DNA from 2 places in the Kineococcus terrestris genome. Region 1 is predicted to be linked to the other one. Evidence: riboswitches for the same ligand, from Rfam matches in the RefSeq annotation. Region 1 holds a riboswitch; the other holds the start of a gene.
What was found. Region 1 has a riboswitch for S-adenosylmethionine ahead of AB8M62_RS08420 (MetQ/NlpA family ABC transporter substrate-binding protein). Riboswitches for the same ligand answer to the same signal wherever they lie in the genome.
Positions count from the first base shown of each region.

Region 2: another riboswitch for S-adenosylmethionine. It lies ahead of sfnG (dimethylsulfone monooxygenase SfnG); the one in region 1 lies ahead of AB8M62_RS08420 (MetQ/NlpA family ABC transporter substrate-binding protein).

Region 1 is NZ_JBEUEI010000011.1:7,197-11,757, forward strand. Features, by position in the region: gene AB8M62_RS08405 (NtaA/DmoA family FMN-dependent monooxygenase) at 1-457, shown strand, start outside; gene AB8M62_RS08410 (aminotransferase class V-fold PLP-dependent enzyme) at 454-1,785, shown strand; gene sufU (Fe-S cluster assembly sulfur transfer protein SufU) at 1,785-2,216, shown strand; SAM riboswitch class IV at 2,319-2,424, shown strand; gene AB8M62_RS08420 (MetQ/NlpA family ABC transporter substrate-binding protein) at 2,508-3,446, shown strand; gene AB8M62_RS08425 (methionine ABC transporter ATP-binding protein) at 3,448-4,476, shown strand; gene AB8M62_RS08430 (methionine ABC transporter permease) at 4,478-4,561, shown strand, end outside.
Region 2 is NZ_JBEUEI010000033.1:13,574-18,134, forward strand. Features, by position in the region: gene purH (bifunctional phosphoribosylaminoimidazolecarboxamide formyltransferase/IMP cyclohydrolase) at 1-870, shown strand, start outside; gene AB8M62_RS16695 (alpha/beta fold hydrolase) at 895-1,785, opposite strand; gene AB8M62_RS16700 (DUF3017 domain-containing protein) at 1,873-2,175, shown strand; SAM riboswitch class I at 2,193-2,275, shown strand; gene sfnG (dimethylsulfone monooxygenase SfnG) at 2,281-3,435, shown strand; gene idi (isopentenyl-diphosphate Delta-isomerase) at 3,489-4,055, shown strand; gene AB8M62_RS16715 (lysylphosphatidylglycerol synthase transmembrane domain-containing protein) at 4,105-4,561, shown strand, end outside.

The DNA.
Region 1 (4,561 bases):
GTGGGGCCGCGAGCTGCCCGGGCTGGACCCGGACGGCCCGCTGCCCGCGAGCGACCCCGACCCGGCGGCCACCGTGACGCGGGGGCGGGTGCGGCACACCACCGACCCGGTCGCGACCGCGCAGCGCTGGCGGCAGCTGCAGGCCGAGCACGGCTGGAGCGTGCGCGAGCTCGTCGTCGAGGTCACCCAGCGCCAGCAGTTCGTCGGCACCCCTGAGCAGGTGGCGGCCGAGATCGACCTGTACGTGCAGGCCGACGCCTGCGACGGGTTCATCCTGATCCCCAGCCTGACCCCCACCGGGCTGGACGAGTTCGTCGACCGGGTGGTCCCGCTGCTGCAGGAGCGCGGCGCCCACCGCACCGCCTACGAGGGCCCCACGCTGCGCCACCACCTCGGCCTGCCGGTCCCCGCGGCGCGTACCGTGGACGGCGAGGCGGCGGACGGGGAGCAGCGGTGACGACGGCCAGCACGACGAGCGCGGGGACCACGACGGGCACCGTCGCGGAACCCCTCACCGACGACGAGGTCGCCCGCCTGCGGGCGGACTTCCCCGTCCTGGCCCGCACGGTCCGCGACGGCCGGCCGCTGGTCTACCTGGACTCCGGCGCCACCTCGCAGAAGCCGCGGCAGGTCCTGGACGCCGAGCGCGACTTCTACGAGCAGCGCAACGCCGCCGTGCACCGCGGCGCCCACCAGCTCGCCGAGGAGGCCACCGACGCCTTCGAGGGAGCCCGCGCCGCCGTGGCCGGCTTCGTCGGCGCGCGCCCGGCCGACGTCGTGCTCACCAAGAACGCGACCGAGTCGCTGAACCTCGTCGCGCACGCCTTCAGCACCGCCACCGCGCTGGCCCAGCGCTCCGCCCGGCCCGTCGACCCGGCGTTCGTGCTGCGCGAGGGCGACGAGGTGCTCGTCACCGAGGCCGAGCACCACGCCAACCTCGTGCCCTGGCAGGAGCTGTGCCTGCGCACGGGCGCCGTGCTGCGCTGGGCGGGGGTGCGCGAGGACGGCCACCTGGACCTGGACGCCCTCGAGGCGCTGGTGGGCCCGCGCACCCGCGTGGTCGCCGTCACCCACGCCTCCAACGTGCTCGGCGCCCTCACCGACGTGCCGCGGGTGGTGGCCGCCGCCCGCTCCGCCGGGGCGCTGAGCGTCCTGGACGCCTGCCAGTCCGTCCCGCACCTGCCCGTGGACCTGCCCGCCCTCGGCGTGGACGTCGCCGCGTTCTCCGGGCACAAGATGCTCGGCCCCTCCGGCATCGGCGTCCTGTGGGGGCGCGGGGAGGTGCTGGAGGCGATGCCGCCGTTCCTCACCGGCGGCTCGATGATCGAGACGGTGCGGATGGAGGGCTCCACGTTCGCGCCCCCGCCGCAGAAGTTCGAGACCGGCGTGCCGATGACCGCGCAGGCCGTCGGCCTGCACGCGGCCGTCGACTACCTCACCGGCTGGGGGATGGCGCGCGTGGAGGCCCACGAGCGCGCGCTGACCGCCCGCCTGCTCGACGCCCTGGACGACCTGCCGTGGGTGCGGGTGGTCGGCCCGCGCGCGGCCGCCGAGCGCACCTCGCTGGTCTCCTTCGCCGTCGAGGGCGTGCACCCGCACGACGTCGGGCAGGTCCTCGACGACGCCGGCATCGCCGTGCGCACGGGGCACCACTGCGCCTGGCCGCTGCACCGCGCCCTCGGCCTGGCCGCCACCACGCGGGTCAGCTTCGGCCCGTACAACACCGCCGCCGAGGTGGACGCCGTGGTGCGCGAGCTGCACCGCGCGCGGGAGGTGTTCGCCTGATGGACCTGTACCAGCAGCTGATCATCGAGCACTCCAAGCACCCGCAGGGGGCCGGCCTGCGCGAGCCGTTCTCCGCCGAGGTGCACCACGTGAACCCCGTGTGCGGGGACGAGGTGACGCTGCGCCTGGACCTGGCCGGCGCGCCCGGCGGGGAGGTCGTGCGCGACGTCTCCTTCGAGGCGGAGGGCTGCTCCATCAGCCGCGCCTCGGCCTCGGTGCTGCACGAGCTCGTCGTCGGCCAGCCGCTCGAGCGGGCGCTGGCCGTGCGCACGGCGATGCAGGCGATGCTCACCAGCCGCGGCGCCGACACCGGCGACGAGGAGGTCCTCGGCGACGGCGTCGCGCTGGCCGGGGTGGCGCGCTACCCCGCCCGGGTCAAGTGCGCCCTGCTCAGCTGGGCGGCCTTCGCCGACGCCGTCCAGCGCGCCTGAACACCGTCCGCCGCGGTCCCCGCGGAGCCTCCCCGCGCGCTCGCCGCGAGGTTCTCAGCGCCGATTTGACCGCGTGAGCGGCGCCTGCCTACTGTCCTGCACGGCATCGAGCGTCAGCGACAAGCCCTGGCTTGCTGACCGGCAACCCTCGTCCGCGGTGGGGTGCCCCAGGTGGAAGCCCGGCGGGGTCGCCCCGCAAGCGTGTGAACCGGTCCTCGACGGACCAGCTGTCCTGCGGCCCAACGACGTCGTCGCCACTGCGGGGGACGGCGCCGACCCCAGGAGAAGACCGTGAGCAGCACCACCCCCTCCCTGCCCGACAAGCCCAGGAGCCGCACCCCGCTGATCGCCGGGATCGTCGCCGCGGTCGTCGTCGTGGCGGTCGTCGTCGGCGTCCTGCTGACCCGCGGCGGCGGCTCGGCCACCACCGCGGCGAGCGAGCGCACCGTGCGCATCGGCGTGTCCGACCAGGCGCTGCCGTTCTGGCGCACCTACACCGAGCTGGCCGACGAGCGCCTCGGCGTGGACGTGCAGCTGGTGAACTTCACCGACTACAGCCTGCCCAACCCGGCGCTGTCGCAGGGCGAGGTGGACATCAACCAGTTCCAGCACACCCAGTACCTGGCGAACTACAACGTCGACGCCGGCGACGACCTGCAGCCCATCGGCGCCACGGCCGTCTACCCGCTGTCGCTGTACTCGACCACCGCCGACAGCGCCGACGCGCTGCCCGACGGCGCCCAGGTCGCGCTGCCCAACGACGCCATCAACCAGGCCCGCGGCCTGCTCGTGCTGCAGGCCGCCGGCCTGCTGACCCTGCGCGAGGGCGGCACGCCGTTCTCCGACCTGCAGGACGTGGAGGACTCGCGGGTGGAGCTGGTGTCCCTGGACGCCTCGCAGACCGCCAACGCGCTGCAGAGCGGTTCGGTGGCGGCGGCGATCGTCAACAACAACTACGCGACCAGCGCGGACCTGGCCGACGAGGACGTCGTCTTCGCCGACGACCCGGAGAGCCCCGAGGCCGCCCCGTACGTGAACCTGTTCGTCACCCGCGCCGAGGACGCCGACGACCAGACCTACCTGGACCTGGCCGCCCTGTTCCACGACCCGGCCGTCCTGGAGGCCTTCTCGCAGGACTACCCCGGCGGCGTGGTCCGCGACGTGGACGCCGCGACCCTGCAGGAGCAGCTGGCCGCCATCGAGGAGGACGCCCGGGCGGCGCAGGGCTGAGATGGCCGCCATCGTCTCGCTGGAGGGTGTCTCCAAGCACTACCGGCGCCCGGGGGGTGACGTCGTCCGCGCCGTGGACGACGTCACCCTCGAGGTGGCGCAGGGCGAGGTCCTCGCCGTCATCGGCTACTCCGGCGCCGGCAAGTCCACGCTCGTGCGCCTGCTCAACGCGCTGGAGCCCCCCACCGGCGGCCGGGTCGTCGTCGCCGGGCAGGACCTGACCACGCTGGGGGAGAGGGACCTGCGCCGCGCCCGGCAGCGCATCGGGATGATCTTCCAGCAGTTCAACCTGTTCCGCTCCCGCACCGTGGCCGGCAACGTCGCCTACCCGCTGAAGGTGGCGCGCGTGCCCCGGCGCGAGCACGACGCCCGGGTCGCCGAGCTGCTGGACTTCGTGGGCCTGCTCGACCGCGCCCACGCCTACCCCGAGCAGCTGTCCGGCGGGCAGAAGCAGCGCGTCGGCATCGCGCGCGCCCTGGCCACGAACCCGCCGCTGCTGCTGGCCGACGAGGCCACCAGCGCGCTGGACCCGGAGACCACCACCGAGGTGCTGTCCCTGCTGCGTCGGGTCAACCGCGAGCTGGGCGTCACCGTCGTCGTCATCACCCACGAGATGGACGCCGTGCGCCAGATCGCCGACCGCGTCGCGGTCATGGAGCACGGCCGCGTCGTCGAGGTCGGCGACGTGTACGACGTGTTCACCTCCCCGACCTCGGCGGCCGCCAAGCGGTTCGTCCGCAGCGCCCTGCACGACCGGCCCGACGCCGACGTGCTGGAGCGCCTGCGCGCCAACCACCCGGGCCGGCTGGTGTCCGTGCAGATCACCGAGGAGCCGGGGCTGCTGGCGCGCGTGGACGGCGTCCTGCGCGACGCGGGCGTGAGCGCCGAGCTCGTGCACGGCGGCATCGGGGAGATCCGCGAGCGGCGCATCGGTTCCCTCACGTACGAGCTGACCGGCCCGCCCGGTGCCGCGGACGCGGCCGTGGCCGCCCTGCGCGGCGCCGGCGTGCGCGTCGACGAGGAGGAGTGACGTGGACGGTTTCCTCGCGACGCTGGACGTCTACCGGACCGCCATCTGGGAGACGCTGTTCATCACGCTCGTCTCGATGGTGTTC
Region 2 (4,561 bases), on a different contig from region 1:
TACGTCGACCCGACGTCGGCGCCCGGCATCGCCCAGGCCGTCCAGCTGCACGGCAAGGCCATGTCGTACAACAACTTCGTCGACGCCGACGCCGCCCTGCGCGCCGCCTTCGACCACGACGCCCCGGCCGTGGCGGTCATCAAGCACGCCAACCCGTGCGGGATCGCCGTCGGCGAGGACGTCGCCGCCGCGCACGCCGCCGCGCACGCCTGCGACCCCGTCTCCGCCTACGGCGGCGTCATCGCCGCCAACCGCGTCGTCACCCGCGCGATGGCCGAGCAGGTCGCGCCCGTGTTCACCGAGGTCGTCGTCGCCCCCGGTTTCGAGCCGGAGGCGCTGGAGGTGCTGCGGGAGAAGAAGAACGTGCGTCTGCTGCAGCTGCCCGAGGGGTACGGGCGCGGCGGCGCCGAGTGGCGCTGGGTCTCCGGCGGCGTGCTCGTGCAGGACCTGGACCGCCTCGACGCCGACGGCGACGACCCGGCCGGCTGGACCCTGGCCGCCGGCGAGCCCGCCGACGAGCGCACCCTGGCCGACCTCGCGTTCGCCTGGCGCGCGGTGCGCGCGGTGCGCTCCAACGCGATCCTGCTGGCCCGCGACGGCGCTTCCGTCGGCGTCGGCATGGGCCAGGTCAACCGCGTCGACTCCTGCCGCCTGGCCGTCTCCCGCGCCGGCGCCGAGCGCGCCCGCGGCGCGGTCGCGGCCTCCGACGCGTTCTTCCCCTTCGCCGACGGCGCGCAGATCCTCCTGGACGCCGGGGTGCGCGCGCTCGTGCAGCCGGGCGGCTCGATCCGCGACGCCGAGGTCGTCGAGGCCGCGGCCGCCGCCGGCGTGACGATGTACTTCACCGGCGCCCGCCACTTCGCGCACTGAGCGGACGCGCGCGGTCCGCGGGGCTCAGCCCCCGCGGACCGCGCGCAGCACCTCCTCGGCGACCACACCCGCGTGCCGCTCGGGCAGCCAGTGCCCGCCGTCCACCGTCACGTGCCGGTAGGCGCCGCGCACGTGCGCGCCCGTCCCGGCCACCGAGGAGCGGGCGAAGAACGGGTCGCGCGCGCCGGAGACGAACGTCACCGGCACGTCCGCGGGCACCGGCCCGGTCGCCCGCCCCGCCCACGGCAGCGCCCGGTACCAGCCCAGCCACGCGCTCAGCGCCCCCGGCTCGGCCGCGCGCACCGCGTAGCGCTGCGCGTGCGCGGGCGGCAGCCCCGTGGCCTCCAGCCGCCGCCGCAACCGGTCTCCGCCCAGCAGCGCCTCCGGCACGCGCGGCAGCTGGAAGAACCCCACGTACGACGAGCGCGCCACCTGCGCCGGGCTGCGCCCCGGCAGGCCCGCCGGGTGCGGCGTGGACACCGCCGTCAGCGACGCCACCCGGTCCGGGTGGTGCGCGGCCACCCGCCACGCCACCGCGCCGCCCCAGTCGTGCCCCACCAGGTGGCAGCGGCGCGCGCCCACCGCGTCCAGCAGCGCCAGCACGTCGCCGACCAGCTCGTCCAGCGCGTACGCGCGCCGGCCCGCCGGGCGCGCGCCGGGGGAGTACCCGCGCTGGTCCGGGCGCAGCACCCGCAGCCCGTGCGGGACCAGCAGCCCGGCCACCTCCGTCCACGACGTGCGGTCGGCGGGGAAGCCGTGCAGGCACACCACCGGCTCGTGGCCAGGTCCGCTCGACAGCCCGCCCGCCGGCGCGCCCACCGGCCCGGAGTCGTCCACGTCGAAGACCAGCCGCCCGGCCGCGCCCGTGCGCTCGTACCGCTCCAGCCGTCCGTCCCCGGCTCCCCGCCCGCTCACCCGGCCACCCTCGCCCGCGGCCGCCGGGCGCGCACCCGGGCCCGCGCCCGCCCCGCTCGGCGCGCCCGGCTCGGTAGGGTTGGCGCCGTGCCGCAGCGGACCCGACAGACCGCCGCCGCGGGCACCCCCCGCCCGCCCGGCGCCGCCGTCCTCGGCGCCCTCGTCGCCGGCGCGGCGCTCGCCCTGCTCGTGACGCTCGTCGCCGGCGCCACCGCCGGCGGGATCGTCCTGGCCGCCGACCTGGCCCTGGCCGCCGTCCTGCGCCTGGTCCTGCCCGTGCGGGTGGCCGGGGCGCTGGCCGTGCGCTCGCGCGCCGTGGACGTCGCCGTCCTGCTGGTGCTGGCCGCCGGCTGCGCCGGGCTGGCCTGGCTGCTCCCGTACGCCCGCTGACGCGGGTACGCTCTCCGGGACCATCCAGAGCGACCGAGAGACCTGGCTCGACGACGTCGCAGCAACCCCGTGGGGGTGCTACCGCCAGGACCGATGGGAGTGAGCATGTCCGTCAGCCCTGCCCCCGCGCCCGTGAAGTTCGCGTACTGGGTGCCCAACGTCTCCGGCGGCCTCGTCGTCTCCACGATCGAGCAGCGCACCAGCCACGACCCCGCGTACAACGTCGAGGTCGCCCGCGCCGCCGAGCGCGCCGGCTTCGAGTACGCACTCACCCAGGTGCGCTACCTCGCCTCCTACGGCGCCGACGCCCAGCACGAGTCCACCTCCTTCTCGCTGGCGCTGCTGCTGGCCACGCAGCGGCTGAAGGTCATCGCGGCCGTGCACCCGTACTTCTGGCACCCCGGCGTGCTCGCCAAGTTCGCCGCCACCGCCCAGGACCTCACCGGCGGACGGCTCGCGCTGAACGTCGTCTCCGGCTGGTTCAAGGACGAGGCCGTGCAGCTCGGCGTCGACTGGCCCGAGCACGACGAGCGCTACCGGCAGTCCGAGGAGTTCATCCGCCTGCTGCGCGGCGTGTGGTCGCAGGACGGCTACTCGCAGCGGGGCGAGTACTTCTCCGCGCGCGACATCACCTTCCGCCCGCAGCCGGCCGTGCAGCCGGAGCTGTTCCAGGGCGGCAACTCCACCGCCGCGCAGGCCATGGCCGGCCGCGTCAGCGACTGGTACTTCATGAACGGCAAGTCGATCGCCGGCGCCGCCGAGCAGGTGCGCGACGTGCGGGCCCAGGCCGCGCTGGCCGGGCGCTCGATCCGCTTCGGGCTCAACGGGTTCGCCGTCGTCCGCGACACGCGCGAGGAGGCCGTCGCCGTCCTGGAGGAGATCGTCGCCAAGGCCGACGCCACCAAGGTCGAGGGGTTCCGCGCCGCCGTGCAGGAGGCCGGCAACGCCACGCGGGACCGCAAGGGCATGTGGTCGGACAGCTCCTTCCGCGACCTCGTGCAGTACAACGACGGCTTCCGCACCGGCCTGGTCGGCACCCCCGACGAGGTCGCCCGCCGCGTCCTGGCCTACCGCCTCGTCGGCGTCGACCTGCTCCTGCTCGGGTTCCTGCACGTCAAGGAGGACATCGAGGCGTGGGGCGAGCTCGTCGTCCCGCGCGTGCGCGAGCTGGAGCAGCGCCTCGTCGACGGCGAGGACCTGCAGCTGGGCGCCGAGCTGGACGAGGCCGTGCGCACCGCGACCGAGCCGGTCCCCGCCTGAGCCTCCCGAGCGCCTCCTCGCGCGGACGGCGCCCCGCCACGTACGGTGCCCCGGTGAGCGCGACCACCGGGACCACCGACGTGGCGGGCACCGCCGCCGCCGAGCTCGTCGTCCTCCTCGCCGAGGACGGCACGCCGTGCGGCACCGCCCCCAAGGCGGAGGTCCACCACGCCGACACCCCCCTGCACCTGGCGTTCTCCTGCTGGGTGCTCGACGGGGCCGGCCGCACGCTGCTCACCCGGCGCGCCGACGCCAAGAAGACCTGGCCCGGGGTGTGGACGAACTCCTTCTGCGGCCACCCCGGCCCCGGGGAGAGCCCCGCCGAGGCGGTGCTGCGCCGCGCCGGCGACGAGCTGGGCGCCGACGTCACCGCCGTGGCCGCCGCCCTGCCCGACTTCCGCTACCGCGCCGTGATGGCCGACGGAACGGTGGAGAACGAGGTGTGCCCCGTCTTCACCGCCTCCCTGGCCGACCCCGGTGCGCCGCTGGCGCCCTCCCCGCTGGAGGTGGGCGACTGGCGCTGGGTCGACGTCGCCGAGCTGCGCGCGCAGGTCGCCCGCGACCCGCGCCCGTTCAGCCCGTGGATGCTGCTGCAGCTGCCGCAGCTGCGGCTGCCGTGAGGGCGCGCCCCGCCCGCCCGGTCCCGCCCGCACCGCCCCCGTCCGCCCGGTGACGCGCCGCCGCCTGGCCACGGTCGCCGGGCGCCTGCTGGTCCTCGCCGTCACCGTCGCCGCCGTCGTCGTCCTGGCCCGCACCGTCGACGGCGCCGACCTGGCGCAGCGCCTGCGCGAGGCCGACCCCCGCTGGATCGCCGCCGCCGCCCTCGCCTCGCTCGTGCCGATCGCCGGCAACGTCGCCTCGATGACCGCCCTGACGCCCGTGCGGCTGCCCGTCGGCTGGACGACGCTGGTGTGGCTGGCCACCAGCTTCGCCAACCTGCTCACCCCCTCCAGCACCGGCGGGGTCGCCCTCACCGTGCGCTACCTGCAGCAGCGGGGGATGGCGGTGGCCGCGGCGCTGGCCACCATCGGCGTCGTGCAGAGCACCTCGGCGCTCGTCAGCGGCGCCCTCGTGCTCGGCGGGCTCGTCACGGCCGGGCGGGCGCTGGCCCCCGCGGAGGTGCCCT